DNA from 4 places in the Micromonospora sp. NPDC047670 genome. Region 2 is predicted to be linked to each of the others. Evidence: riboswitches for the same ligand, from Rfam matches in the RefSeq annotation. Region 2 holds a riboswitch; each other region holds the start of a gene.
The links. A riboswitch is a leader RNA that binds a small molecule or an ion and turns the genes downstream of it on or off. The one in region 2 is predicted to bind cyclic di-AMP.
Positions count from the first base shown of each region.

Region 1 (6,971 bases), on a different contig from region 2:
CACGTACTTGTTGTCGCCGCGGATCACCGTCCAGTCACCGGGGGCGGAGCCGTCGAACGTGGTGGCCCGGTAGTACTCGCCGGGGAGCACGGTGCCGACGGCGTACCGCTGGCCGGCCGAGAGGGTGTACTGCAGCGGCGAGATCGCCTGGTAGGGCACGCCGGCCGGGTAGGCCGCCTGCTCCGGGTACGCCCGGCCGTACACCGGAATGGTGGTCTTGCCGGCCTTGGGGGTCACCACGAAACCGACGGACCACTTCGCGGTCGGCTTCGAGGCGGGGTTGTGGAACCACGCCTTCTGGCCGAGGTACCAGATCGCGGTCCAGTCCCCCTGCACCCCGGCCAGGGCGTACGTCTGCCCCGCCGAGGCACGGGCGCCGTGGTCCGAGATGTACATGGTGTTCGGGGTGCCGTCGGGCCGCAGCGCGATGTCGTTGACCAGCGGCGCGTCGTGGCTCGGCGCGCTGTGCAGGACCACCGCGGACGAGCCGCGCAGCGGGCAGGGGGCCGTCGGCGGGGGCGGGTTCGGCACGCCCGGGGGTTGCCGGTTGCAGCCGGTGAACTGCGGCTGGTTGGTGGCGAAGTCCGGGTCGATGGTGACCAGCCCGGTCCGCGGCGTGGCGGTCGACTTGAACGGCGCCTTGAGCAGGTCGAAGTAGTGCGACCAGTCCCAGTACGGGCCCGGGTCCCAGTGCATGCCGCGCACGGTCGAGGCGACGGTGCCGGGGACGTTGTCGTGCCCGATGATGTGCTGCCGGTCCAGCGGGATGTCGTACTGCGCCGCCAGGTGGCGGACCAGCTTGGCGGAGGTGCGGTACATCGCCTCGGTGTACCAGGTGCCGTGTCCGGCGAAGCCCTCGTGCTCGAGGCCGATGGACTTGGCGTTCACGTACCAGTTGCCGGCGTGCCAGCCGACGTCCTTGGTCTTGATGTGCTGGGCGATGTGGCCGTCCACCGACCGCAGGGTGTAGTGCCAGCCCACCCGTCGCGGGTCCTTGACCAGGTTGACGCTCGGCCCGAAGTAGCCCTCGGTGTCGTGGATGACGATGTACTCGATCTTCTGCCGGTTGGGCCGGTCGGAGAGGTCGTGGTTGCCGTAGTCACCCGCGCCGGGGCCGTACTTCTGGTAGGGCGCCGGGATCCACTCGCAGGAGATGGTGTCGGGGCACTCCAGCCCGTCGGGGCGGGCGAGCTTGCGCAGGTTGAGCCGGTCCAGCCAGGTGCGCTGCGGCTGCACCACGCTGGCGGGCAGGCTCACCTGCTGCCCGTCGTCGGTGCGCCGGCTGTCGCCGGCGTTGATGGTGCCGTAGACCTCGTCGGCGAAGGCCGCCGCCGCGTCGGCGTTGTCCGCGCCGGAGTAGCGGGCCACCGCGCCGTACCAGGCCGCCGGGTCGGTGCCGGCGCCGACGGGGGCGCCGATCTCCTTCTGGTACGCGGCCAGCAGCGCCGCGCCGCCCCGGATGTTCGCCGCGACGTCCGTGCGCAGCGTCTCCTCGCTGGCGCCGGTCAGTGCGGCGGCGGCGTCGAGCGTCCGCAGCGCGGCCTCGGCGGGGGGCGGATCGGCTGGCGGCTCGTGCGCCTCGGCCAGGGACGGGCGGGAGTCGTCGCCGCGCGGGTCCTCGGTGCCCTCGTCGTGGTGGGTGCCCCCGGGCAGGGAGGCGACGTACTCCGCGTCGGTGAGGTGCATCGGTCCGTAGCCGCCGCTGGTGCTCGGCGTTCCGGCGTTGGTGTCCCAGCGGGACTGCAGGTAGGAGACTCCGAGCAGGACGCTCTCCGGCACGCCGTACTCGGCCGCCGCGGCGGCGTACTGCTGCTGCCGGTCGGTCGTCGGCGCGGCGGCGGCGGATCCGGCGGCGGTGAGTGGCGTCGCCGCCAGGGCGGCCGCGACGGCGGCGGCCAGCAGGACGCGTCTGCTCCTCGATGTCGCTGTCAGGTGCATCAGACCCCCAGGTCGGACGGGCGAATGTGGGGCCACCTTCGCCCCGGCCGGCACCTTTGGTCAATACCTTTCCATCGGTCACTTCAAAAGGAAGAAAATCTTCGTCCTCGGGGTTGCGCGCTCCCTCCGGTCCGTGTGAACACGGTGTGTCACGGCGCGACGGGTTGCGGATTGATAACGGCCGTCTCTACTCTGGTCATTCGTCGGCCGGCGACAGTCCGCCCAACCGGGGCGGTAACGGTCCGACACCGCCGAGTCGCTCCCGAGCGAGCCGGGGACCCAGGTACCCCCGGGGTGAATCCGCAGCCTCTGCGGTAGGGCGTCCCCTTCCCGCCCGAACCCGTCAGCTAACCCGGTAGGCGGTACGGGAAGAAGGAGTACGGAGCCCGGTGGCACACCATGCCCCGCGGCCACCGTCGGCACGGTCGGCCCTCGCCGACCCGACGACGGCTGAGCCGCGCCCACGCTGGTACCGCTGCACCACCGCCCTCGCCGCCCTGGCCGCGTTCGCCGTCGTCCTGACCGGCGGCGCCACGGCGGCCCACGCCGAACCGACGGTCGCCGAGATCGAGCGCCAGATCGACGAGGACTGGAACAAGCTCGAACCGATCATCGAACGGCACAACGCCACCCGCCAGGACCTGGCCGCCAAGCGCAGGCAGGCCGACGCGCTCGCCAGGCAGATCAAGCCGCTGGAGGAGCAGGTCGACCAGGCGATGAAGAAGGTCAGCGCGCTGGCCGTCCGCGCCTACAAGGGTGAGAACGTCTCCGCCGTCAACGCCCTGCTGGGCAGCCGCTCGCCCGACCAGATGGTCGGCCAGCTCGAACTGCTCGACCGGTTCGCCCAGCACCAGCAGAAGGACGTGCGGCAGGTCGCGGAGCTGCGCGACCGGCTGGCCGCGAAGAAGGCGCCGTTGGACGAGATGGTCGTCCAGCTCGGCCGGACCGAGGCTCAGCTCGCGGCGAAGAAGAAGCAGATCAACGCCGAGATCGACCGGCTGCAGAAGCTGCGGCTGCGGATCTACGGCAGCGGTGGGGGCGGCCCGCTGCGTCCCGCCCCCTGCCCGGCCAGCTATCCCGGTGGCGGGGCCGGCACCGCCGTCAAGTTCGCCTGCGCGCAGATCGGCAAGCCCTACGTCTGGGGCGCCGAGGGCCCGAATTCGTACGACTGCTCGGGCCTGATGCTCGCCGCCTGGGCGAAGGCCGGGGTGTCGCTGCCGCACAACGCCGCGCAGCAGCGCCGGGTCACCGCGACCGTCAGCCGGGGCGAGCTGCGCCCTGGCGACCTGGTCTTCTACTACAGCGACCTGCACCACGTCGGCATGTACGTCGGCGGGGGCTGGGTGGTGCACGCCTCCCGGGCCGGGGTGCCGGTCAGGATGAAGAAGGTCGACGACGGCCCGATCCACAGCTACGGCCGCCCCGGCTGAGGTGTGCGGAGGGGCCCTTCCTGACGCACGTCGTCGAGGAGAGGGCCCCTTCTGGCACCCGCGAAGCGGTCGTCAGCGGGTCGGCCAGGTGCGCCAGTGCTGCCAGGAGCGGCTCGGGGTCGGACCCCGCTGCCCCTGGTAGCGCGAGCCGTAGACCGCCGAGCCGTACGGGTGCTCGGCCGGCGACGAGAGCCGGAAGATGCAGAGCTGGCCGATCTTCATGCCCGGCCAGAGGGTGATGGGCAGGTTGGCCACGTTGGACAGTTCCAGCGTCACGTGGCCGGAGAAGCCCGGGTCGATGAAGCCCGCGGTGGAGTGGGTGAGCAGGCCGAGCCGACCCAGGCTCGACTTGCCCTCCAGCCGCCCGGCGAGCTGGTCGCCGAGCGAGATCACCTCCAGCGTCGAGGCGAGCACGAACTCGCCCGGGTGCAGCACGAACGGCTCGCCCTCGGGCACCTCGACCATCGACGTCAGGTCGTCCTGCTGCATCGCCGGGTCGATGTGGGTGTAGAGATGGTTGTTGAAGACCCGGAAGAGCTTGTCGAGGCGTACGTCGATGCTGGACGGCTGCACCAGCGTGGGCTCGAACGGCTCCAGCGCGAGCGTGCCCGCCTTGATCTCGGAGACCAGGTCGCGGTCGGAGAGCAGCATCGGAACACCATAGCGAGCGATGTGCGTGACCTGCGTGTCGGACTACCTGTTCGTACACGTGTTCGATAGAATGTCGGCATGGCTTCCTGGTCCGAATTCGCCGCCGACGAGCCCCGCCTCGCCGACGGGATCCGCGTTCTCATGCAGCAGTACGGGCCGGGCTTCGGCTATCTGGCCACCGTCCGCGCCGATGGTGGGCCCCGCGTCCATCCGGTCTCCCCGGTGATCACCGACGAGGGCCTCTTCTGCTTCGTGGTCGACTCGCCGAAGCGGCGCGACCTGGAGCGCGACGGCCGCTACGCCCTGCACTCCTTCCCGCCGGAGGAGAGCGACGACGAGGCCTACGTCGCCGGCCACGCCCGGCCGGTGACCGACCCGGCCCGGGTGGCCCGGCTGGCCCGCAGCCACCGGGCCGCGCCGCAGGTCGACTGGCGGCTGTTCGAGTTCACCGTCGACGTGGCGATGCTCGCCCGCCGTGAGCCGGGCGGCGTGGGCGGCGCGGGCGAGGGACACGGGCGGCCCGCCGTCCAGGTCTGGCTCGACCCCCGGGCGACCGCCCCCGACGTCGCGGCGGAGCCCGCGACGCGGTCGGTGAGCGGCGACAGCCTCGCCGCCCGCCCGGCCGCCTGAGACGCGGTGTGACGCCCCGGGCCGTCCCCGTCCGGGGCGCCACACCGCCCCGCCCCGCCCGAAGGCGACGGTGCCGGCCCCCGTCGAGCGGGGGCCGGCACCGGTGCCTGCCTGTCGTACTGGGGAATTACGCCGCGCGGTACGCGTTCCAGGCGGTCAGCATTCGGCTGGCCTGCCCGGCGGTGAACTGGTGCATGCAGGAGTCGTAGGTGTAGTCCATGAAGTTGGTGATCGGGTCGACGCCCGGGGCGGTGCAGGTGTCCCGGCCGGTCGGGCACTCGAACGCCGGCGAGGCCTCGGGCGCGGTGTCGCTGACGCTGTCACCCGAGCCGGAGCAGCCGCCCTGGAAGGTGTGGTAGAGGTTCAGCCAGTGACCGACCTCGTGGGTGCCCGTGTCGCCCTGGTTGTAGTTGGCGGCCGTGCCGCCCGGCAGCGACTCGCTCAGCACGACGACGCCGTCCATGCTGTTCAGCTTCCGGGTCGGGAAGGTCGCCCAACCGAGCAGGTCGTTGCTCAGCTCGCCCAGGTAGACGTTGAGCGTGTTCTTGCCGCCCTCGCGCAGCGAGGTCTTCATCGACCGCTCGGCCGAGGAGCCCTGCACGATCGGGTACCACGCCGGGTTGGTCACCCGGTTGATCTTCTGGAGCTGGAAGCTGAACGCGGTGGGCGCGCCGCCGGTCGCCCCGCTGTAGGACTGGTTCAGCACGTTGATCTGAGACGTGATCATCGAATCCGGGATGTTGCCGCCGGCCCGGGTGGCGTCCCGCTGGATCACGTGCACGACGACGGGGATGGTGACGGTGGCCATCGTGGAGGCGCCGGCGCCGGTGCGGAACCGGGCCCGCTCGCGCAGGGCGGCGGCCAGGTCGGCCTCGCGCTCGCGGGTTTCCGCCAGGGTCAGCTCGTTCGGCTCGTGCCTGGTCGCGGCACCCGCCTTCACGCGGGAGTCCGAGTGGACGTCGGCCGGCTCGACGCAGACCTCGCTCGGGGCGGCGGAGAAGGCCGACGCGGCCGGGACGACGCCCACCGCGGCGGTGCTGAGCAGCAACGCGAGGGTCGTCGTCGCGACGCCGGCCGTACGCCGGGTCAGCAGGTTGGGACGGAGTCCCATGGGCCCACCTCTTTCTGGCGACGCGACAGGGGGTATGTCACGCCGTGGCTGAGAACGTTGGCCAGACGTTACAACCGATCGACGGATTTGAGAACGGCCATATGTTGCCGCGATGAAACTTTTTCCTGGCCGGCGTCGTATCTGATCGACAATTGGCGATGAAATGGTGCTTCTCGGTAGCGATCCATGCCGCCGACGGCTCGCTGGCGCCGGTCTTCGGGTGTATCAGCCGGCAGGCCGCGGCGCGAGCGGATCATGCCGGCTTGGCGGGCGTCCACCTCCTGCGCCGGTGGCCGCGAGCCACTCTTGCGTCCCGTGGGCGACGCGGCGCGGCGTCGGAGGGGGTACCTGGGTGCACCGGCGTGACGACTCAGGTACAGTGGTGCCGCCTGCGGGTGTAGTTCAATGGCAGAACATCAGCTTCCCAAGCTGACAGTGCGGGTTCGATTCCCGTCACCCGCTCCAGCACGAAGGCCCTGGTCAGGACGCGAGTCCCCGCCAGGGCCTTCGATGCTCCGAGGCAACGATCGTGCCGCGTGCCGTTGGCGTGCCATCAGCCCCGGTCATCCCGGCCGTCGTTTCGACGGCTACCAGCCTCCCCGGACGGGCCAGAGGCGTGTTCGGACGTAGGCCTCCACCTTGTCGCCGTCCGGGGAGCCTGGGCGGCCTGCAACCGCCGACGAGGAGATCAGGTCCCTCTCAGGGCGCGCTGCCGTCGCCCAGAGGTTCCCCGTTGAGGTCCTGGACGCGTTCCAGGAGGACCACGGGGATCTCCCGGGTAATCCGCTGCTGGTAGGCCGCGTATTCCGACATGGTGGAAACCATCAGCCGCCACTGGCGTGGACGCTCGTCCGCAGTGGCAGGGCGCGCGCGTGCGCCGAAGGTCTCCGCACCGACCTGAACCGTGACGTACGGGTCGGCAAGCAGGTTGAGGTACCACGCCGGGTGGTGGTCCGAGCCGCGGTTGGAGGCGGCCACCACGTAGCGGTCGCCGTCGCGCGCGTAGACGAGGGCGGTGCGGCGTAGCTCGCCGGTTCTCCGGCCCCGAGTCGTCAAGAGCAGGTCGTTCACACCGGGCCGTGGTCGGCCTGCGGTCTCCTCGAAGCGGCGGATGTGCTCGGCGATCCAGGCGTTCGGGCTGTCGTGGACCTTGGGCATCACATCTCCCGGACACTCAGGGCGACGCGGTGGTGGCGGGGCGCCTCGATTTC
Region 1 is NZ_JBIDDA010000007.1:61,761-68,731, reverse strand. It holds gene ACGF7U_RS18640 (N-acetylmuramoyl-L-alanine amidase) at 1-1,938, opposite strand, end outside; cyclic di-AMP (ydaO/yuaA leader) riboswitch at 2,178-2,315, shown strand; gene ACGF7U_RS18635 (NlpC/P60 family protein) at 2,328-3,368, shown strand; gene dcd (dCTP deaminase) at 3,441-4,019, opposite strand; gene ACGF7U_RS18625 (pyridoxamine 5'-phosphate oxidase family protein) at 4,098-4,649, shown strand; gene ACGF7U_RS18620 (zinc metalloprotease) at 4,777-5,760, opposite strand; tRNA gene ACGF7U_RS18615 (tRNA-Gly) at 6,152-6,225, shown strand; gene ACGF7U_RS18610 (nitroreductase family deazaflavin-dependent oxidoreductase) at 6,460-6,918, opposite strand; gene ACGF7U_RS18605 (NAD(P)-dependent oxidoreductase) at 6,918-6,971, opposite strand, start outside.
Region 1: it holds a riboswitch for cyclic di-AMP, as region 2 does, so the genes downstream of both, ACGF7U_RS18635 (NlpC/P60 family protein) here and ACGF7U_RS24220 (C39 family peptidase) in region 2, are expected to answer to the same signal.

Region 2 (6,971 bases):
CTCTGGCCGGCCCAGGCGCTGGTGCCCGAGGAGAGCCGCTGGTGGTTCACGCAGATCTTCCCGCCCGTGCGGTCGCTGGAGTTCTGGATGGGGGTGGCCGCCGCCGAGCTGATGCGGCGCGGCCGGTGGCGCGGGCCGGGCCTGCCGGTGGCGAGCCTGGTCTTCGTGGCCATCTGGGTGGTCGCCGCGCAGTGGGTGCGCGCCGAGCTGTGGGCCGCGCTGCTTGCGGTGGCGTACATCCTGGTCATCACGGCGGCGGCGGACGCCGACGTGCGCGGGCGGCCCTCGGCGTGGCGGTCCCGGCCGATGGTCTGGCTCGGCGAGGTCTCCTTCGCCTTCTACCTGGTGCACGTCCTGGTGATGGTGACCGTGCTCCGGCTCACCGGCGACTGGGGCACCGGGTTCCACGGCTGGTGGGGGCTGGGCGCGGTGCTCGGTTTCCTGCTGGTCAACCTGGCTCTGGCGGCGGTGCTGCACCGCTTCGTCGAGACGCCGATGATGCGGCTGCTCAGCCCGCGCCGGCCGGCCCGGGCCACCCCGCCGGGCGGCGGCGCGGCCGCCGCGCGGCTGCGACCGGGGGAGTCGGCGCCGGCCGCGTCGGCGGTGGAGCGCGGCAGCCCCGTGCCGCGTCCCCGGCACGCCGAGCCGGAGCGCCGGCCGGTGTACGTCGATCCCCCCGCGACGGCCGGCCGACCGCGCCCGCGGGCATAGGCCACCGCCCGCGCCGGGGCGGGTGCGAGGTGGCGCGGCGCGGGCCGACCGGGGTGCGGGCCCGCCCGCGCGGGCGGCCGGGGACCGCGTCCACCCTGGTCGGTACGGCCCGCGCCGACACGCCCGGCGGCGATGCGGACCGGCGGCGTCGGCGGTAGCGTGGTCGCGTGCTCCCCGTCGCGCTCACCTGTCCCCTGTGGTGGGTGGCGCGGTGGGCCGCGCGGCTGCTGACCGGCCTCGCCGTCGCGGTCGCGTTCGCCGTCGGTGCCGGGGCACTCCCCGCCGCCCTCCCGGCCGACGCCGGGGCGCTCCCCGTCGCCCCGGCCCATGCCGGGACGTTCCCCGTCGCCCCCGCCCATGCGGGGCTGCCCGGGGCCACGGCGATCCCCGGCACGGTGCCCCCGGCCGTGGCGGCCCCCGTCACGGCGGTCTCCGTCGACCTGCCGGGCTGCCGCCGGGTCGGCGACGACCGCGTCGCCGGCGCCGACGAGCGGGCCGCCAGCGCCCTCGCCGCCCTCGCCGCCCCGGCCGACCCGGGCCAGGCCGGTGTGGCTGTCGCCGCCGGTCCGGCCCACGCGCCGGCCGGGCACACGCCGGGCGCCGCCGGCCCCCGGGCCCCGCCGCGCGACTGACCCGCACCATCCCGCCGGGCCGACGTGCCCCGCGACCGCGTCCGCCGCGAGGCGTCGGGAAGGCCCCTTCCGCCACCGCAGGCATCGACAGGTGCCCGTCCTGTGCCCCCCCACCACCCGCACCCGTCCGGCGGCGGGGTGCGGCGTCGCCGCTCCCCGCCGCGGTGCCCCCGCTGCCGCACTCGCTACCCGTGAGGTGCCGACCATGGAGACCGTCTTCTACCAGTTCCTGATCGAGGTGCCGCGGGCCGCCGCCATCTGGTCCGCCCTGCTCCTGCTGGCCCTGACCGTGCTCGCCGTCCTGGTCGCCCGCCCCGAGCGGGTTCCGTCCGCCGACGAGCCGGCCCCGACGCCCGCCGACGACCCGGCGGCCGAGGCGACCGACCTGCGTCGCTACGCGGAGGAGGTGGCCGTCGCGGCGGAGCGTGCGGCCCGGACCGCCCGGCGGCGGCGGGCCGCCTGGCTCGCCGCGCAGGAGGAGGTCGACCGGGCCTGGCAGGCGTACGACGAGGCGGAGACGGCCGCCCGCCGGTTCACCGGGGCTGCTGCCCTGCCCCCTCCCCGCACCCCGCGCACGCCCGCCGAGTACGCCGCCCGGGAGCGCTGGCTGCACCACGCGGCGATGGCCGCCCACTGGCGCGGTGACCTGACCGCCCGCCAACTCAGCGACGTGTTCGGTCACCGGGCGGGCTGGGATCCGCGCCGGCACCCGGCCGAGCAGGAGATCCTGCTGGCTCGGGCGGTACGCGACGCGAAGCGGGCCGGCTACCGGGCCGCCGCCGAGCGGGAGCGGCTGGCGTGGCGGGACGCCGACCTGGCCGCCGAGGCGGCGCGTGCCCTGGCCGCGGAGGCGTACGCAGCGGCGGTCCGGCTCCGGCCGGGTCGGCTCCCCGCAGCCCGCCCGGCGACCGAGGCGCACCGCCCCGCGGCCGCCGCGCGCTGGCGCCCGGCGCGGGTGGGCTGACGCGGGCCGGCTTCGGTGACGCCGGTCACAGCGCGGTCGAATCGGTCATCGGGCGCGGCCCGGCCGAATTCCGCCAACCATTCCGCGCCGAAGTCGGCCGGTCGTCCGGTTGTCGACCGAGGGCGCGCCGGAAAACGACTGTTCCATTGAGTCACGTCAGTGCCAAACTGCCCGCAAAAAAGTCCCGCGATCAAGGTTTAAGCAGGTGGGGGCGGGTTGGCAGGGCGCGGGCCGGCCAGTAATGTCGGCCCGTCCGGTGCGGTACCCGTTCGCAAGAGGCGACGCCGCGCCGACCCGCCTAATCGCGCACAGACGAGCCGGGGACCCAGTGCAACACCGGGGTGAATCCGCGGGCCACGGCCCGTGGTAGGGCGTTCTTCCCGCCCGAATCCGTCAGCTAACCCGGTCGGCGGCGTCGGAAGGAGTTCCATCCTCGTGCAGCACCCACCCACCCCCCGCTCGACCCGCCGCCTCCACGGCGCCGCGGTGCCCGCGCTCGCCCGGCCGCACGCCGCGAGCTGACCCCACCGGTCACCGCCCGTCGCCCGGCATCCCGGGCGCAAATCCCCTGAGTGGCCCACCACCCCGCCCGGACCCCGTCCGCGCGGTCGGTTCCCCCTGCGGCGGACCGACGGCCGCTCACCCCCCGAGCCCGTGGAGGAAACCGTGAAGCACCACCTCAAGCGACAGCTTCGTCGCCTCACGTCCGAGCGTCCCTACCAGGTGGCCGCCGCGTCCGCCGCGGCGCTCGTGCTGGCGTCGGGCACCGGCGCGCTGCTGGCCGGCGCCGACGAGGCGCCCGCCGCCGCACAGGCCCCGGTGGCCGTGACCGAATCGCGTGACGACACCGCCGCCTCGCGCGGCGAGGCCCGCGTCGCGGCCGCCCCGTCGACCGCCGCCGCGGTCGCGTCCAGCGCCGCTCCCTCGGCCAGCGCCACCAGCGCCGCGCCGAACCCCGACCTGACCCGCAAGCCGGAGCCGCCGAAGCCCCCGAAGTCCAAGACCCTGGACTACGACTACGAGGCCCAGACCACCTTCTACAACTGTGGCCCGGCCGCCGTCCGGCACGCCCTCAGCGCCGCCGGCGTCGCGCGCAGCCAGGACGCCCTCGGCGCCCAGCTGGGCACCGACGAGATGGGCACCGACTCCGCCGAGGACACCACCCGGGTGCTGAACGCGACGGTGAAGGGCGACCCGTACCGGACCCGGATGATCCCGGGCAACGCCGCGACCCCGGCGCAGATGGACCGGCTCCAGGCCGACGTGGTCGCCGCCATCAGCGACGGGCGGGGCGTCGTGGTGAACATCGCCGGCAGCGCCACGGACACCGACGGCGGCTGGCACTCGTTCCCCGGCGGCCACTACATCGCCGTCGTGGGCTACCAGGACGAGGGGCGGCTGGTGAAGATCGCCGACTCGGCGAACCCGGCGACCGCCTCGTACTGGATGTCCACCGTCGCCCTGGCGAACTGGGCCGCCACCCGCGGCTACTCCGCCTGAGACGACCCGTCGGGCGTCGGCCTCCCCCCGGGGGGAGACGGCGCCCGGTGTCGTCTCCGGGTCAGGGCCCTCGCCGGGGCGTCCGGCGGGTGGCACACTGCGGCGCATGGCCGATGAATCAGGTGACCGGGACGGTCGACGCGTCCTGCTGCTGCTGCACGGCATGGGCGCGACCGGCGACGTGTGGCTGCCCTGGGCGCCGCTGCTGGAGCGCCGGTGGGCGGGGCGGTGGCTGGCGCCGGACCTCGCCGGCCACGGCTGGTCGCCGCCGCTGCCGGCGTACTCGTTCGCCGGGCTGGCCGACCGGGTCGCCGTGGGGCTCGCGGCGGGGGACCGGCTCGTCGTGCTGGGGCACTCCCTCGGCGGCGTGGTCGGGCTGGCGCTGGCCGCCCGCGGCGCCGGGCTGCCGGTCGACGCCGTGGTCGGGCTCGGCATCAAGGCCGTCTGGTCGCCGGCCGAGCTGGCGAAGGCCCGGGAGTTGGCCGACCGCCCGGTGACCTGGTTCGCCAGTCGGGACGAGGCCGCCCGCCGCTACCTGCGGGTGGCCGGCCTGACCGGCCTCCTCGCGCCGGACGACCCCGCGGTCGGGGCCGGGCTGCGGCAGGTCGACGGCCGCTGGCGGCTGGCCATGGACCCGGCCGCGTTCGGGGTGGGCGAGCCGGACCTGCCCGCCCTGCTGGCGGCGACCGACGTGCCGGTGCTGCTCGCCCGCGGCGAGCACGACCCCATGGTCACCGACGCTCAGCTCAAGGAGCTGGGCGTACCGGTTGCCACCCTGCCCGGCCTGGGCCACAACGCGCACGTCGAGGATCCCGAGGCGGTCCTGGCCCTCGTCGACCCCTACCGCTGACCCGTGCGATGCGGCCGCGTCCGGGCCGACGGGCACCGGAGCGCGGGCCGGGTCACGTGCGGGGGGAGAGGGACGCCTCGTCCGGCTCGACCGGCAGGTCGGCCCCGCCGGCGGCGCGCGGGGTCGGCGGGTTCCAGCCCGCGTCGAGCTGCCGCCGCGCGGCGTCGAGGAACGCCTCGGCGTACGACTCGGCGGGGAAGTCGCCCAGGTAACGGGTCCGGGTCGCCCAGCGGGCCGAGGCCAGCGGGTCGGTGTCGAGCAGCGCGGTCAGCACCTCGTCCACGTTGGACATGTCGCGGCGCAGCACGTAGCCCGAGCCGGCCAGCGGGAACCGCTCGGCGAACCGGTCGCCCTCGCCGCCCATGTCCGTCACCGCGTACGGCTTGCCCGAGTAGAGGTAGTCGGAGATCACCCCCGACACGTCGGAGACCAGCGCGTCCGAGCGGTTCGCGCACTCGGCCAGGGTCAGCTCGCGCGCGGCGGCGCCGAAGACGTGCTGCCGGCCGCTGCGGGCGCGGTCCGCGGCCAGCAGTTCGGTGAGCCGCCCCAGCTGCCGTGCCGAGGCCGGGTTCTGCGACGTGTACGGGTGGGCCCGCAGGATCACCGTCGCGCCCCGCGCCAGCAGCCCGCGCAGCAGCGCCTCGGCCACCGGCAGCGAGCAGTAGTTGGCGTCGGCGTGGTGGCCCGTCCAGGTCGGCGTGTAGAGCACCGTCGGGTTCGCCAGGGCCCGCGCCGGCTCCGACCGGACCTCGATCGACTCGACCTGCGGCCGGCCGACCACCACGAACTTCTCCGCCGGGATGTCCACGCCGGCGCGGGCGTACCGCTCGATGGCGGCCTGGCCGGCGACGAAGATCCGGTCGAAGATGGCCGAGACCGGGTTGGCGCTGGGCGCCTTGTCGCTGTCGCCGTGGTGCAACTGGACGTGGGTCAGCTGGGTGAAGCGGATGCAGTGGCTGTTCTTCGCGCCGTGGTTGACGTAGAACGCCACCCGCAGGCTGGGCACCAGCGCCTCGTCCATCGCCTTCAGCGTCGGGCAGTAGACCACCGGCGCCGTGGTGGCCGCGGCGATGGTGGGCAGGAACTCCGGCTCCCGCAGCATGACCAGGAACGGCCGGCCGAGCCGCTGCAAATACGGCAGCCACATGGTGACCTGGTACTCGGAGCCGGGCGGGGCGGAGAAGTAGAGCAGGAACTCGGGCTGGTGGCGGCGCAGCGCCCGGGAGACCGGCGACCCGCCGGCACCCGGCCGGAACCGGCGGCGGGCCAGGTCCAGCCCGACCGCCCCGGCCCCGGCGGCGACCAGCGCAACCGCGGCCAGCGCGATCCGGGCCGGCAGGGTCGCCGCGGCCGCCAGCGCCACCACGGCGAGCAGCCCCAGCAGGGCGTCGCCGAGGCGCGCGGCGACCAGCGGCGTCCAGGAGCGCACCGGCAGGTTCGCGGCGCGCAGCTCCAGGCCGCCGGCGTCGCGCAGCGGCCCGACGAGCAGCACCAGCCCCAGCAGGACCAGCGCCGTCGCGGCCAGCGCGGGGTCGAAGCCGGCGTCCAGGCGCCGGGCGTACCCGACCAGGACCGCCGCCGCGACCAGCGCGGTCTCGGCGACGCTGTCGGCGCCCGGCCGCACCCGCCGCTCCCAGGCGACCGCCGCGAGGGCGGCCACGGTCAGCCCCAGCCCCCAGCCGGTCGCGCCGGTCAGCGCGACGACGAGGAAGGCCAGCACCGCCAGGCCGGTGGCCAGGGCGCGGGCGGCCAGCTTCCGGACCAGGTCACCACGCATGTCGGCTCCGTTCCCCGCCGTGGCCCGAGACCCGCGTCAGCCGGCGCTGGCCGGGCTGGCGGCCCGCTCGGCCTGCCCCGGCACCGACTGCGCCGGCACCTCGCCCGGCGCCCGGCGCACGTCGATGACCTGGCCGGTCAGGTCGGAGATCAGCACGTCCAGCGAGGCCTGGGCGACGGTCTCGGCGGCGAGCAGGGTGTGCTCGGGCTCCTCGCCGAACGCCTTGGTGCGCATCGGGGTCGCGGTGCGCTCGGGGTTGATGCAGTTGACCCGTACGCCGAGCTCGGCCCACTCGTCGGAGAGCGCCTGGGTGAGGTTCACCAGGGCCGCCTTGGTGGAGGAGTAGAGCGCGTACTGGGCGCGGCCGCGGGTGTAGGAGCTGGAGGTGTAGAGCAGCAGCTGGCCCTTGGTCTGCTGGAGGTAGGGCAGCGACTGGCGGGCGGCGATGACCGGCCCGACGAAGTTGACCTGGAGCACCCGGTCCATGGTCTCCTCGTCCATCTCGGCGAGGGCGCCCTTCTCCAGGATGCCGGCGGT
Region 2 is NZ_JBIDDA010000011.1:135,906-142,876, reverse strand. It holds gene ACGF7U_RS24235 (acyltransferase family protein) at 1-711, shown strand, start outside; gene ACGF7U_RS24230 (hypothetical protein) at 879-1,343, shown strand; gene ACGF7U_RS24225 (hypothetical protein) at 1,549-2,307, shown strand; cyclic di-AMP (ydaO/yuaA leader) riboswitch at 2,593-2,734, shown strand; gene ACGF7U_RS24220 (C39 family peptidase) at 2,962-3,807, shown strand; gene ACGF7U_RS24215 (alpha/beta fold hydrolase) at 3,914-4,657, shown strand; gene ACGF7U_RS24210 (CDP-glycerol glycerophosphotransferase family protein) at 4,710-6,434, opposite strand; gene ACGF7U_RS24205 (D-ribitol-5-phosphate cytidylyltransferase) at 6,471-6,971, opposite strand, start outside.

Region 3 (6,971 bases), on a different contig from region 2:
GCCGTCCGGGCCGGTGACCTGGAAGGCGAACTGCCCGGCCGGGGCGCCCACCGGGCGGAGCGTGTAGCCGCGGTCGGAGACGAGCAGTCCGCCGGGCAGGTGGGCCGCCCCGCCCTCGTCGCCCCCGTGCCCGGCATCCCCGGTGGCCCCGTGGCCGTCGGTGGCGTCGTGGCGGGTGTCGGCGGCCGGGGCCACGGGGCCGGCCACGTGGCCGACCCCGTACGCCGTGCCGAACACCGCCGCGAGGCCGAGGGCGAAACCGCTCAGCTTCGTCGCCGTGTTCATGGTGTACCTCGGTTTCTCCGTGTCCGCCGTCACGCGCCGACGAGGTCGTAGCCGGCCTCGTCGACGGCGGCGCGCACGGTGTCGATGTCCAACGGGCTGTCACTGGTGACGGTGACCCGGCCCGCGGCGAGGTCGACCTGGACGTCGTTGACGCCCGGGATGGCGCCGACCTCGGCGCTGACCGAGTTGACGCAGTGCCCGCAGGTCATGCCCTGCACCTGGTACGTCGTGGTGACCATCGAACTCTCCTCTCGACGCCTCCAGCATATACCCCCCAGGGGTAATGCGGAGGCAGACGGGTGCCTGCTGGGTTTACCGGTACCCGGTGGGGGTATCCCGACACGAAGGACCGTACCATACCCCCGAGGGGTACGCTATCCTCGATCGCATGACCACACCGACGCCCGCCCCGACCAGGGGCTACACCGCCACCAAGGACCAGCTGCTCGCGCGGCTGCGCCGCGTCGAGGGACAGGTCCGCGGCATCGAGAAGATGGTCGACGACGACCGCTACTGCATCGACGTGCTCACCCAGATCTCCGCGATCCAGGCGGCCCTGGACAAGGTCGCCCTCGGCCTGCTCGACGGGCACGCCCGGCACTGCATGCACGAGGGGGCGGCCGAGGGCCGGGCCGACGAGATGGCCACCGAGATGATGGCCGCCGTCGGCCGCCTCATGAAGCGCGGCTGACCCGCCCGCCGGCCGCCCGACCTCGCCGGCCGCCCGACCCCGCCGGCCGTCCGGCGGCGGCAGGCCCGGCCGACGGGTGCCCCGGCGCCGACGAGGTGCGGCACCGGGGCCACCGGGATCAGAGCCGGCCGAGGATCTTCCGCATCGTGTCGATCTCGGCCTGCTGGGTGGCGACGATCTGCCCGGCCAGGGCCTTGGCCTCCGCGTTCACGCCCCGGGAGAGCTCCTCCCGGGCCATGGTGACGGCGCCCTCGTGGTGGGCGATCATCATGGTCAGGAACTGCCGGTCGAACTCCCGGCCGGAAGCCGCCGCCAGCCTCGCCATCTCGGCGTCGGACATCATGCCGGGCATCCCGTGGTCCATGTGCGGCAGCTCGGCGCCGGGCGACGGCACCGGCCGCCCCCAGGCCGACAGCCAGCCGCTCATCGTCGCGATCTCGGGCGCCTGAGCGGCCCTGATCTCCCCGGCAAGCCGCTTGACCTCCGGGTCCGCCGCCCGCGTCGCGGCCAGGTCCGCCATCTCGACCGCCTGCCGGTGGTGCGGAATCATCATCTGGGCGAACATCGCGTCGGCTTCGCCGGCGTCGCCGGCCGCGCCGGACGCGGTGGCCGCCGGCGCGCTGCTGCCGGGCGCGCCGTGCCCGGCGCCCGGGGCGGGATGCCCGTCGCCGCCGCAGGCGGTCAGGGCGAGGGCCACGGTGACGGTGGCGCCGGCCAGGGCGGCACGGCGCGCGAGGGTACGAGTGATCACGTCTGAGCCTTTCGGTGTCGGAACGTACGCAGCACGACGGGGACGCGGACCGGCGGACCGGACCGCGCCGGGGCGTCCTATCTGCGCAGCACCGAGACCGTGGCGAGCCGCAGACCGACCGGCCGGGGTGGCGGGGCGCGGGGCGACCGCTCCGACCCGCCCGACGCCCGGCCCGCCGGTGTGACGGCGCGTACGCCGGCCAACAGCAGCACGGCCGCGAGCAGCGAGGCGGCGAGCGCGCCCAGCACCGCCAGGCACACGCCCCACCACGGCGGCCCGCCGCTCGCCCCGCCGGACGGGAGGAGCCGCTCGTGCGGACAGTCGCCCGGGCAGGCCACGACGCCGGACAGCGCCGCCGCGACGGCGTACGGGACGGCGGCGGTGTGTTCGGCGGGCGACGCGCCGCCACGCGGACCGGCGACGGCGTGCGCCGCGGTGTCGGCGGCGTGGCCCGTGGCGTCGCCGGAATGGCCCGTGGCGTGTGAGCCGTGACCGAGGGTGTGCATCGCGGTCAGACCGAGCAGCGTGCCGACGAGCAGCAGGAGCCGGGCCCACCGCCCCGCCGTCACCGTCGCCGTCCGCACACCCCCACGCTAGTCCCCGGGGTCGGCGCGTCCGGCGCGACGGGCGCATCCCACCGCGGTCCGCGCCCGACACCGGCCCGCACGACCTGCGTCCGGATGCCGGGATGGCTACCATTCGGCCGGTGGCCCCATGGACCCCGCACCGCCCGCCCCGCCTCCCCGACCGGGCGGCGGCACCGACCGTCCGCGACCGCTCGGGCCGGACGATCGCGGTACGTGGCCGGCTCGCCACCCCGGGGCGATCCGCCGCCGAAGTCACCCGGGAACGCTGAACCGACCGGCCCGCTGGCACGTACCCCGCCCTGGATTCGTTGGGAGACACTCAATGGGCGCCGACCACACCCGTCCCGCACCGTCCGCCCCGCCGGGGGTGCGACGGATCCTCGTCGCGACGGTGGTGCCCCTCTTCGTCGCGACCCTGATTGCGGCCCTGGCGCTCTGGCCGTGGGACGCTCCGGAGGCCGCGCCCGGCACCGACCCGCCCCGCCACCACGGCACGGTGACGCGGGTGGTGACGGAGCCGTGCCCGCCCGCCCCGGAGACCCCGGAGGGGAGCCCGGGCGCCACGGAGGGCCCGTGCGGCACCGTCACGGTACGGGTGGACGACGGTCCCGACGCCGGCCAGCAGGTGGAGACGCCCGTGCCGGCCGGGCCCGGCGCGCCGACGGTCGCGGTCGGCGACGAGATCATCCTGGTCGAGCTCACGGACCCCGCCGACCCCTCGGCGACCGCCTACAACATCGCCGAGCACCAGCGCGGCCAGCCGTTGCTCTGGCTGGTGGTGCTGTTCGCCGCGGCGATCGTCGCGTTCGGGCGGTGGCGCGGCCTCGCCGCACTGGCCGGCCTGGCGGCGAGCTTCGCGATCCTGCTCACCTTCGTGCTGCCCGGCATCAGCGCCGGGCGCCCGCCGCTGCTGGTCGCCGTCGTCGGCGCCGCCCTGATCATGTTCGTGGTGCTCTACCTGACCCACGGGGTGACCGCACAGACCTCGGTCGCCGTGCTCGGCACCCTGGGCAGCCTGGTGCTGACCGGGGTCCTCGGCACGATCGCCACCGCGGCGACCCACCTGACCGGCTTCGGCACCGAGGACGCCACCACGCTGTCGATGTTCCAGGCCGACGTCGACCTGCACGGCCTGCTGCTCGCCGGGATCATCATCGGCTCGCTCGGCGTGCTCGACGACGTCACGGTGACCCAGGCCGCGACGGTCACCGAACTGGCGCACGCCAACCCCGGGCTGTCCCGAATGCAGCTCTACCGCGCGGCGACGCGGGTCGGCCGCGCGCACATCGCCTCGACGGTGAACACCATCGTGCTGGCGTACGCCGGCGCCTCGCTGCCGGTGCTGCTCCTGCTGACCGCCGACTCCCGGGCGGTGACCCAGATCCTGACCAGTGAGTTCCTGGCCCAGGAGATCGTCCGCAGCGCCGTCGCCACCCTGGGCCTGATCGCCGCCGTGCCGCTGACCACCGGCCTCGCGGCCCTGGTGACGACGGCCGGCCGGCGCGGCGGCGGCTCCGCCGACCCCGGCGCGCCCCCGACCCCGCCGGTCCCACGACCGGCGGCGGACCGGTCCGAGGCGTTGGAGGCCCTGAGCGGGCCGCGCGCCGGGAGCACGCCCACCGCCGCCCCCGCCGGGTGGCCCGATCGAGACGGGAGCACGGACACCGCATGGTGACACTCCTCAGCGTGACCGATCAGGACGTCCCGCCTGATAAACGCGTCACTGGTCACCGTCCGCCATTACGAAATAACGCATTTAGTCGGCTTAGGGACGTAGATCCCCGGGAGGACTCTCGGGTAACCTCGCTGCCGGTCACCGCCGAAGGCGCGCAGCGGCGCCTGCGGTGCCGCCGCCCAATCGCCGTCAGGCGAGCCGGGGACCCAGGTACGTGGGGTGAATCCGCGACAGCGGTAGGGGCCACTTCCGCCCCGAACCCGTCAGCTAACCCGGTCGGCGGTCGACGGAAGGGAAAACTGTGACGGCACCCCTACGCCGCTGGTTGACACCTGTGGTGGCCGTGATCGCCGCCCTGGCCGTCTTCGCCGGGCCCCTCCCGGCGGCGGCCGCACCCACGACACCGCCCCAGCCCTCGGGCCACGGGGACGACGAGCCCAAGCTGCTCAACGACCTGATCGAGGCGCGGAACCGGAGCTACGTCCAGGCCAAGTCCAAGCTGGCGAAGTCGAAGAAGCGCCAGCTCGAACTGGCCCTTGAGGTCGACCGGGCGCAGGCCGAGCTGGCGGCGCTGGCTCCGCAGGTGAGCGAGATCGCGGCCCAGTCCTACCGGACGGGGCGGATCGGCGCGGTGTCGATGCTGCTGGACACCGCCAGCCCCGACTCGTTCGTCCAACGCGCCGCCGCGCTCGACGAGCTGAACCTGGTCAACTCCAAGAAGCTCGCCGCGGTGAACGCGGTCAAGACCCGCGCGGAGCAGGCCAAGCTGGCGCTCGACGCCGAGGTTCGCGAGCAGACGAAGCTGACCAACGAGATGGCCCGCGGCAAGCGCGAGGCGGAGAAGGCCCTCGCGCTGGTCGGCGGCAGAGGGCTGACCGGCGGCAAGGTGGTCGCCACCTCGCCGGTGGCCCGGATGGCACCGGGTCGTACCGCCGACGGCGACTGGAAGCCCCTGTCCTGCACCGAGGACGACCCCACCACCTCCGGCTGCATCACCGCGCGCACGCTGCACATGTACAAGGAGGTGAAGCGGGCCGGGTTCAACCGGTTCGTCGGCTGTTACCGCTCCGGCGGGCCGTACGAGCATCCGAAGGGCCGGGCCTGCGACTGGTCGCTGCAGCGAAGCGGCTTCTCCCCCTGGCACAACGACGACACCTACATGTACGGCAACAACCTGACCGCGTTCCTGGTCCGTAACGCCGACCGGCTCGGCATCTACTACGTGATCTGGAACCGGCAGATCTGGTTCCCGGCGACCGGCTGGAAGTCCTACAGCGGCCCGTCGAACCATACGGACCACGTGCACGTGTCACTGCTCTGACGGCGGTAGCCGACAGGGCCGCACCCGCGTCCGCGGGTGCGGCCCTGTCGCCGTCTGTGGGCTCTTCTCGAAGCGACGCCGGGCACCCGGGCGGACCGGGTGACGTCGAACGGCCGGTCGGGTCAGGCGACGGCGGCGGCGACGGCCGGCTGCGTCCCGTCGACCGCGCCCATCCGGGGCGGCACGGCGGCCACGACCCGCGCCTCGCCGGCGGCCAGCCGGTACGACATGCCGACGACGGCGCAGCGCCCGGCGGCCACCTCGGCGGCCAGCACGGCCGAGCGGTCCAACATCGCCTCGACGGTGCACCCGATGTGGATGTCGACGATGCGGTCGATGTCGTCCACGCCCTCGGCGGCCGCCCGGCGCAGGCTGGGCACCACGGCGTCGACCACGGCGTTGAGGTGCCCCTCGGGGGCCGTGCCGGTGGCGTCCGCCGTACGGGCGGCCTGGACGGCCCCGCAGGAGTCGTGCCCGAGCACCACCACCAGCGGCGTGTGCAGGACCGTCACGGCGTACTCGACGCTGCCCAGCACCTCGGGGCCGACCGTGTGCCCCGCGGTGCGGACCACGAAGAGGTCGCCGAGGCCGCGGTCGAAGATGATCTCGGCCGCGAGCCGGGAGTCGGAGCAGCCGACGATCACCGCGAACGGGTGCTGCCCGTCCGCGACCGCAGCACGGTGCCCGGCGTCCTGGTTGGGGTGGTGGGGGGCGCCGGCGACGAACCGACGGTTGCCGGCCTGCAACTCGGCGAGCGCCAGCTCCGGACTGCCCGACGGGGGGATCGCGTCGCGCACCGCAACCGGGTCCCCCGGTGCCGGCTCCGACGACTTCCGCTCCGGGCCCGGCTGAACGCCGGGGGATCCGGGACGACTCATCTCCCTCACCTCGTCCCTCACGAACGACCTGGTCACCCCGGCCGACGCTGGGCGCGGGCTGCCCCCACGGTCACACGCACCCAAAGATACGTCAAGGGATGCGTGATATGCGTTTCATATGTTTGCGCCCGCCCGCGGACTCGGGCGGGACCTTCCCGGCTGCCCCGCCCGCCGGCCGTCCGGCGACGGCGCGAGGGCGCGGCGGAAAACCCGAAAGGCGCGCCATACGATGACGACATGGCGACGACAGGGGAGAACGGGAGCACCCGCAACTGGACGTTCCTGACGAACCACGGGCACGTGCTGCTCGCCATCGCCCGCAACCCCACCGCCCGGCTACGCGACGTCGCGGACGAGGTGGGCGTCACCGAGCGGGCCGCCCAGGCGATCGTCGCCGACCTGGAGGCCGGCGGCTACCTGAGCCGCACCCGGGTGGGCCGGCGCAACGAGTACACGCTCAACCCGGCCGGGCGGTTCCGGCACCCCGCCGAGGCCGACCGGCAGGTCGGCGCCCTGCTCGCCCTTTTCGCCGACGACGCCGAGAGCGCCGACCGCACCTGAGGCGCAACCCGCCGAGGCGCGCGGCATCCCCGCCACCCCTTCGACGGTCCGCCGGCCGGCTTCGCCGGCGCCGGCGGACCTGCTCGTCCGAGGCCGCCTGGTCGTGGTCCGGATCCGGCCGGGCAGCCGACGGGCCCGCCGATCAGCCGGCGCGGGCGACGGGGCCGATCAGCTGACGTTCGGTGGGGGTCATGCTGAGCATCACCCACTGCACCTTGCCCT
Region 3 is NZ_JBIDDA010000001.1:430,695-437,665, reverse strand. It holds gene ACGF7U_RS02055 (hypothetical protein) at 1-285, opposite strand, end outside; gene ACGF7U_RS02050 (heavy-metal-associated domain-containing protein) at 315-524, opposite strand; gene ACGF7U_RS02045 (metal-sensitive transcriptional regulator) at 674-976, shown strand; gene ACGF7U_RS02040 (DUF305 domain-containing protein) at 1,095-1,727, opposite strand; gene ACGF7U_RS02035 (hypothetical protein) at 1,805-2,311, opposite strand; gene ACGF7U_RS02030 (YibE/F family protein) at 2,637-3,989, shown strand; cyclic di-AMP (ydaO/yuaA leader) riboswitch at 4,156-4,287, shown strand; gene ACGF7U_RS02025 (coiled-coil domain-containing protein) at 4,291-5,310, shown strand; gene ACGF7U_RS02020 (carbonic anhydrase) at 5,433-6,188, opposite strand; gene ACGF7U_RS02015 (helix-turn-helix transcriptional regulator) at 6,426-6,749, shown strand; gene ACGF7U_RS02010 (hypothetical protein) at 6,892-6,971, opposite strand, start outside.
Region 3: it holds a riboswitch for cyclic di-AMP, as region 2 does, so the genes downstream of both, ACGF7U_RS02025 (coiled-coil domain-containing protein) here and ACGF7U_RS24220 (C39 family peptidase) in region 2, are expected to answer to the same signal.

Region 4 (6,971 bases), on a different contig from region 2:
GCACCGGGCGGCGTACCTGCTCTACTCGGACCGCAGCCGGTACGCCGGCGGCGGCATCCTGGTGGTCGGCCCGTCCTCGGTCTTCGTCGAGTACATCGCCTCGGTGCTGCCCTCGCTCGGTGAGGACACCGCCACGCTGCACTCGCTGGGCACCCTCTTCCCGGGCATGAGCGCCACCCGCACCGACCCGCCGGCCGTGGCGGCCGTCAAGGGCTCGCTGCGGATGCGCCGGGTGCTGGAGCGGGCCGCCCGGGACGCGGTGCCGGAGGGGCCCACCGAGCTGCGCCTGCTCTACCGGGGCGAGCTGCTCCGGCTGGACCGCCGCGAGCTGGACGCCGTCCGGGACCGGGCGATGCCCCGGGGCGCCCGCCGCAACGAGGTGCGCCGCGCCGGCTTCGACGGCGTCCTCGCCGCGCTCTGGGCCCAGGCCCGCCGGCTGGGCATCGGCCGGCTGCCCGAGCAGCGCGCGTTCGAGGACGAGATCGTCGAGCGGCCGGAGTTCCGGGAGTTCCTCAAGGCGTGGTGGCCGCGACTGCACCCGCGACACGTGCTGGGCTGGCTGGCCCGCCCCGACCGGCTGCGCCGGTACGCCGGCGGGATCCTCTCCGGGGCCGAGATCCGGCTGTTGGCGGAGGCGTACCGGAGCCTGGACCGCGCCGGGCTGACGATCGCCGACATCGCGCTGCTGGACGAGCTGGACGCGCTGCTCGGCAAGCCGATGAAGCCGGCCCGGCCGAAGCGGGACCCGTACCAGTTGGCCGGCGGGGTGCGCGAGCTGAGCACGTTCGCCGACCGGCAGCGCGCCGCCCGCGAGGCGGCCCGCCAGCGCCCGGAGGACTACCGGGAGTACGCGCACGTGGTGGTCGACGAGTCGCAGGACGTCTCGCCGATGCAGTGGCGCATGATCGGCCGGCGCGGGCGGCTGGCCTCGTGGACGGTGGTGGGCGACCCGGCGCAGACGGCCTGGACCGGGGACCCGGACGAGCTGTCCCGGGCCCGCGACCAGGCGCTGGGCCGGCGCAAGCGGCACCACTTCACCCTCACCACGAACTACCGCAACTCGGCGGAGATCTTCGCGGTCGCGGCGGCCGAGATCCGCCGGCTCCACCCCGACCTCCCGCTGCCCACGGCGGTGCGCTCCACCGGCGTCGACCCGGTCGAGCTGGTGGTGCCGCCGGCGGAGCTGGAGACCGCCGTGGTGGAGGCGGCCACGGCCCTGCTCGCCGAGGTGGAGGGCACCGTCGGCGTGATCACCCCGGTGCCCCGCCGGGACGAGGTGGCCGGGTGGCTGGGCGGGCTGGCCGCGCCGCGCCTGCAGGTGGTGACCAGCCTGGAGGCCAAGGGCATGGAGTACGACGGGGTGGTCCTGGTCGCCCCGGGCGAGATCCGGGCGGACCCGGGCTCGGGCGTACGCACGCTCTACGTCGCGCTCTCCCGGGCCACCCAGCGGCTGACCACCGTCGACCCGGTCGGCTGAGCCGCCGGCCCGCCCCGCGGCCACTTGCATATATTGCGATGTGAGCATAGTTTGGACGCGGATCCGGACGGGTGACGGAGGGTGGGCGCGTGGGCGCAGGTCATGACCACCACCACGGGTCGGTCGCGAACGCCGCGCACCGCCACCGGGGTCGGCTCTGGGCCGCGTTCGCGCTGCTCGGCGCCCTGATGGTGGCGGAGGCGGTGACCGCCTTCCGCACCGGCTCGCTGGCCCTGCTCAGCGACGCGGGGCACATGTTCACCGACGTGCTCGGCATCGGCATGGCGCTCGCCGCGATCACCGCCACCCGGCGGGCCGGGGCGGACCCGCAGCGCACCTTCGGCCTCTACCGGTTGGAGGTGCTGGCCGCCCTCGCCAACGCCGTGCTGCTCTCCGGCGTCGCGGTCTACGTGGTCGTCGAGGCGGTCCGCCGGTTCGGCGACCCGCCGGAGGTGCTTGCCGGCCCGATGCTCGCGGTGGCCCTGCTCGGCCTGCTCGCCAACGTGGGCGCCTTCGCCCTGCTGCGCTCCGGGGCCAAGGAGAGCATCAACCTGCAGGGCGCCTACCTGGAGGTGCTGGGCGACCTGCTGGGCTCACTCGGCGTGATCGGCGCGGCGCTGCTGATCACCGTCACCGACTGGTGGTGGGCCGACCCGCTGGTGGCGGTGGCGATCGGGCTGTTCATCCTGCCCCGCACCTGGCGGCTCGGGCGCGCCGCGCTGCGCATCCTGGTGCAGGCCGCGCCGGAGCACCTCGAGGTCACCAAGGTGCACGACCGGCTGGCCGCCGTGCCGGGCGTCGCCGAGGTGCACGACCTGCACGTCTGGACGCTGACCTCCGGCATGGAGGTAGCCTCGGCGCACCTGACGATGGCACCGGGCGCGGAGGTCGGCGCGGTCCTCACCGCGGCCCGGTCGGCGCTGCACGAGGACTTCCGGATCGAGCACGCCACGCTCCAGATCGAGCCCGGAACGTCCCCCGGGGCCTGCGGGTCGGTTGAGTGGTAATGAGCACAACCTTAAATCTGGGCGAGTATTGTCAACTTATGTCGGATTTGACGGTAAGCGGACAGTCACCCGCAGTCACTCCCGCTGCACCAGTCACACCGGCACCGGTAGGCTCGGTTCCGGCCTTCGCCAGGCGGCACCCACCGGTGCCGGCGATGGCCGCCGCCTAATCGCCCGGTGGGGCGAACCGGGGAACCATGTTCGTGGGGTGCATCCGCGTCAGCGGTAGGGATCTTCCGTCCCGAACCCGTCAGCTAACCCGGTCGGCGGCTGACGGAAGGACACGTGTATGCCAGTGATGGCACCTGTACGACGACGCGCCGCCCGGATGGCGGCCCTGATCGCCGCGACGCTCGCCCTCGGCGCCGCGGTCGCCCCGGTCACCGCCGCCCCGGCGGCGGCCACTCCCCGCGCCGGACTGCTCGCCGCGGCGCCGGGGCAGGACGAGGAGGGCGGCACGCCCGCCCTGCGGGCCCAACTGGAGGCCGCCAGCAAGGGCTACCTCGACGCCAAGCGGGCCCTCGACACGTCGGTCAGGCGGCAGCAGCAGCTCGCCGCGCAGCTCAAGACGACCGAGACCCAGCTGACCGAGCGGACGGAGAAGGTCGGCGAGATCGCCGGGGTGGCCTACCGCAGCGGCCGGCTCGGCGTCGCGTCCGCGCTGCTCAACAGCAACTCACCGGACGGCTTCATGGACCGGGCCGCCGCCCTCGACGCGGTGGCCGCCAACGAGGACCGGGCCCTGCGCGAGCTTCAGGAGACCCGCGACGCGGCCACCCGCACCAAGCTCGCCCTGGACGGCGAGATCCGGGAGCAGCGCAAGCAGGTCACGCTGATGGCCAAGCGCAAGGAGCAGGCCGAGCGGGCGCTGACGGTGGCCAACCGGAAGCAGCAGGCCGCGGGCGGGGGCAGCGCGCCGCGCGGCACCTCGACCGCGACGGCGAAGCCGGCGCCGCGCAACTCCGACGGCTCCTGGCCGTCCGAGTCGTGCAGCGTCAACGACCCCACCCCCGCCAACGGCTGCATCACCCCGCGCACCCTGCACGCGCTCAACCAGGCCAAGGCGGCCGGCTTCACCCGCTACGTCTCCTGCTACCGCCCCGGCGGCTCCGGCGAGCACCCGAAGGGCCGGGCCTGCGACTTCGCGGCGCAGAAGGGCGGGTTCGGCGGCGACGCCACCGGCGGCGACCGGACGTACGGCAACAACCTGGCGGCGTACTTCGTCAGGAACGCCGACCGGCTGGCCGTGCTCTACGTGATCTGGTACAGGCAGATCTGGCTGCCCAGCAGCGGGTGGAAGTCGTACAGCGGCGCCAACGGCGACCCGTCCAGCGACCACACCAACCACGTGCACCTGTCGGTCTACTGACGCCCCGGCCCCGGTGACCCGCCCGTCGGGTCGCCGGGGCCGTGCCACGCGTACGCCCGTCGGCCCGGGCGGGCCTGTCGGGCGTCGTCGGCGTCCGCGCTCAGCCGGCCGGCGGCCCGGAGTCGCGGTCCAGCACGGCGCCCAGCCGGGCGGCCAGCCCCAGGTGGGCCGCGCGCGCCTGACGGAAGGCGTAGCCGAAGAGCGGCGCGGGCGCGGCGAGGGTGATCTCGACCTCGATCCGGACGACGCCGTCCGGCTCGGCCCGCAGCCGGGTCCGGTTGCGCACGGTGGTGGCCGGCCGCTGCCGCGCCACGGTGACGATCTCTTCCGGCCCGGCCACCAGGACATCGGCCTGGTAGGTGATCGGCAGCCGCAGCGGCCCGGCGGCCAACCGGTCGGTGATGAGGTAACTGGCCCGCGCGCCGGGCCGGGGCGGCACCACCCGGCGGACCCGGACGATCAGCGGATGCAGGTCCTCCTGCCGGGCCGGGTCCGCGAGCAACCCGGCGGCCTCGGCCAGGGAGCAGCGCGCCTGGACGGTGTAGCTGAAGGAATCCCGCCTGAGCACGCTGTCTCCCCACGTTGCCGTCGACCGATCGTCGCGCACGCGCGGCGCGGTGGCAACGGCGCGCCCGTACCGGCGCGGATGCCGGCCAACCGCCCTCCGGCCCGACTACCGTCGGCTGTTGAAGGGTCACCGAGCGTCGGCGGAGGCGGGAGCATGAACGGGTACGACGGATGAGCGGGCACGTGATGGTCTTCGCGCCCACGCCCCGGCTGACGGTGACCGTCGACCAGCCCAGCGACGCTCCGGAGCTGCATCTGCACCCCGGCGGCCAGGGCGTCTGGCAGGCCCGGATGGTGCTGTCGCTCGGCGTCGACGTGGTGCTGTGCACCGCGCTCGGCGGCGAGATCGGCCAGGTCCTGGAGCCGCTGCTGGTCAGCGAGGGGGTCGACCTCAAGGTGGTGCTGCGTGACTCCGGCAGCGGCGGATACGTGCACGACCGCCGCGAGGGATCCCGGCAGGAGATCGTGGACGTGCCCGGCCAGCCGCTCAGCCGGCACGAGCTGGACGAGCTCTACAACCTGGCGCTCGGCGAGGGGCTGCGCGCCCCGGTCAGCGTGCTGAGCGGGCCGAACGAGCCCGCGTTGGTGCCGGCCGACCTCTACCGGCGCTTCGCCGCCGACCTCGGCGCCAACGGCAGTCGGGTGGTGGTCGACCTGGCCGGCGAGCACCTCACCGCGGTGCTGGAGAGCGGGGTCTTCTTCCTCAAGGTCAGCCACGAGGAGCTCATCGCCGACGGCCGGGCCGAGGGCGAGGACGAGGAGCAGCTCACCCGGGCGATGTACGACCTGCACGCCGGCGGCGCCGAGAACGTCGTGGTGAGCCGGGCCGACAAGCCGGCCCTGGCCCTGGTCGACGGCGAGGTGTTCGAGGTGGAGATGCCCCGGTTGCAGGCCGCCGACCCGCGCGGCGCGGGCGACTCGATGACCGCCGGGGTGGCCGCCGTGGTCGCCCGGGGCGGTGACGTGCGCACCGCGATCCGGACCGGGGCGGCCGCGGGGGCGCTCAACGTGACGCGGCACGGCCTCGGCACCGGCCGGCTCGACTCCATCACCGGCCTCGTCGACCGGGTGCGTCTCGTGCCGGCCGGCAGCCGGCCGCAGGAGCGGACCACCCCCGACGAACTGGCCGGCCGGGCGGCCGAGCGATGACGCTGCGCGTGCTGGTCACCAACGACGACGGGATAGCCGCGCCGGGCATCCAGGCGCTGGCCCGGGCGGCGGCGGACCGGGGCCTCGACGTGGTCGTGGCCGCCCCGCTGGAGGAGGCGAGCGGCACCAGCGCCGCGATGACCGCCGTCGAGCAGAACGGGCACGTGGTCGTCCGCGAGCACCCGCTGCCGGAGCTGCCGGGGGTGCCGGCGTTCGGGGTGGGCGGCTCACCCGGCTTCATCGCGCTGATCGCGGTGCACGGCGCGTTCGGGCCGCCGCCGGCCGTGGTGCTCTCCGGCATCAACCGGGGCGCGAACGCCGGCCGCGCGGTGCTGCACTCCGGCACCGTGGGCGCCGCCTTCACGGCCGCCGCGAACGGCTGCCGGGCGATGGCCGTCTCCCTCGACGTGCTCTCGGCCGGGGAGGCGACGGCCGCCAGCGGGGGCGCCGCGGTGGCCGCCGCCGCCCGGGTACGCGACTCCGAGCGGCACTGGTCGACCGCCGCCCGGGTCGCCCTGGACCTCCTGCCCCGGCTCACCGCAGGGCCGGTGGAGAGCGTGCTCAACGTCAACGCGCCGGACCTGCCGCACGGCCGGCTGCGGGGGGTGCGCCGGGGCACGCTGGCCAGCTTCGGCCAGGTGCAGATGACGGTGGCGGAGTCGGGGCACGGCTTCGTGCGCACGTCCCTGGAGGAGCCCGGGCAGGCGGTGCAGCCGGGCACCGACCTGGCCCTGCTGGCCGACGGGTACGCCTCCGTGACCGCGATCCGTGCGGTCACGGAGGCGGCAGACGTCGACCTGTCGGGGCTGGGCGGCGACTGAGACCGCCGGTCACCGGCCGGTCAGGCGCCGGGGAGCACCTCGGGGGTGGGCGCGCCGGCGTAGTAGGGCTCGGGGGCGCCGAAGAGGCCGAGCAGGCCGGTCACCCAGAGCTGCCGGTGCACGAACCGGCTCGGCTCGGTGACGACGAGCTTGACCCCGCTCACCTCGGCGGTCTGGAAGCCGGCGACCATCGCGCTGATGCCGACCGAGTCGATGAAGGTGACAAGCCTCATGTTGAGCTCGATCCGGCTGGGGCGCCCCTTGGTCAGCACCTCGGCGATCGCCTCGCGCACCTCGTACGCGGTGTCGACGTCGATCTCGCCCCGGGGGGCGATCTCGATGACACCACCGGGCAGAACCGACTTCACGATCGACAGGCTCACGCGAGCACCTCCACTCGCCCGTCCGACGGGCGCCTCATCAGTACGCGGGCCGCGACCGAGAGTATTCCTCCAACGGCCTCGGTCGCCACCCCTCGGGATGAGCAATTCGCGGACGAGGGCGCACCAAGTCGCCCTTATCCGGACTTTTTACTTCTTATTCACCCAACGATCAGCTGGCGCTGACGCGTCGCCGACCCA
Region 4 is NZ_JBIDDA010000002.1:77,126-84,096, reverse strand. It holds gene ACGF7U_RS04990 (HelD family protein) at 1-1,477, shown strand, start outside; gene ACGF7U_RS04985 (cation diffusion facilitator family transporter) at 1,567-2,484, shown strand; cyclic di-AMP (ydaO/yuaA leader) riboswitch at 2,638-2,769, shown strand; gene ACGF7U_RS04980 (coiled-coil domain-containing protein) at 2,783-3,853, shown strand; gene ACGF7U_RS04975 (SRPBCC family protein) at 3,954-4,421, opposite strand; gene ACGF7U_RS04970 (1-phosphofructokinase family hexose kinase) at 4,592-5,569, shown strand; gene surE (5'/3'-nucleotidase SurE) at 5,566-6,390, shown strand; gene ACGF7U_RS04960 (STAS domain-containing protein) at 6,411-6,773, opposite strand.
Region 4: it holds a riboswitch for cyclic di-AMP, as region 2 does, so the genes downstream of both, ACGF7U_RS04980 (coiled-coil domain-containing protein) here and ACGF7U_RS24220 (C39 family peptidase) in region 2, are expected to answer to the same signal.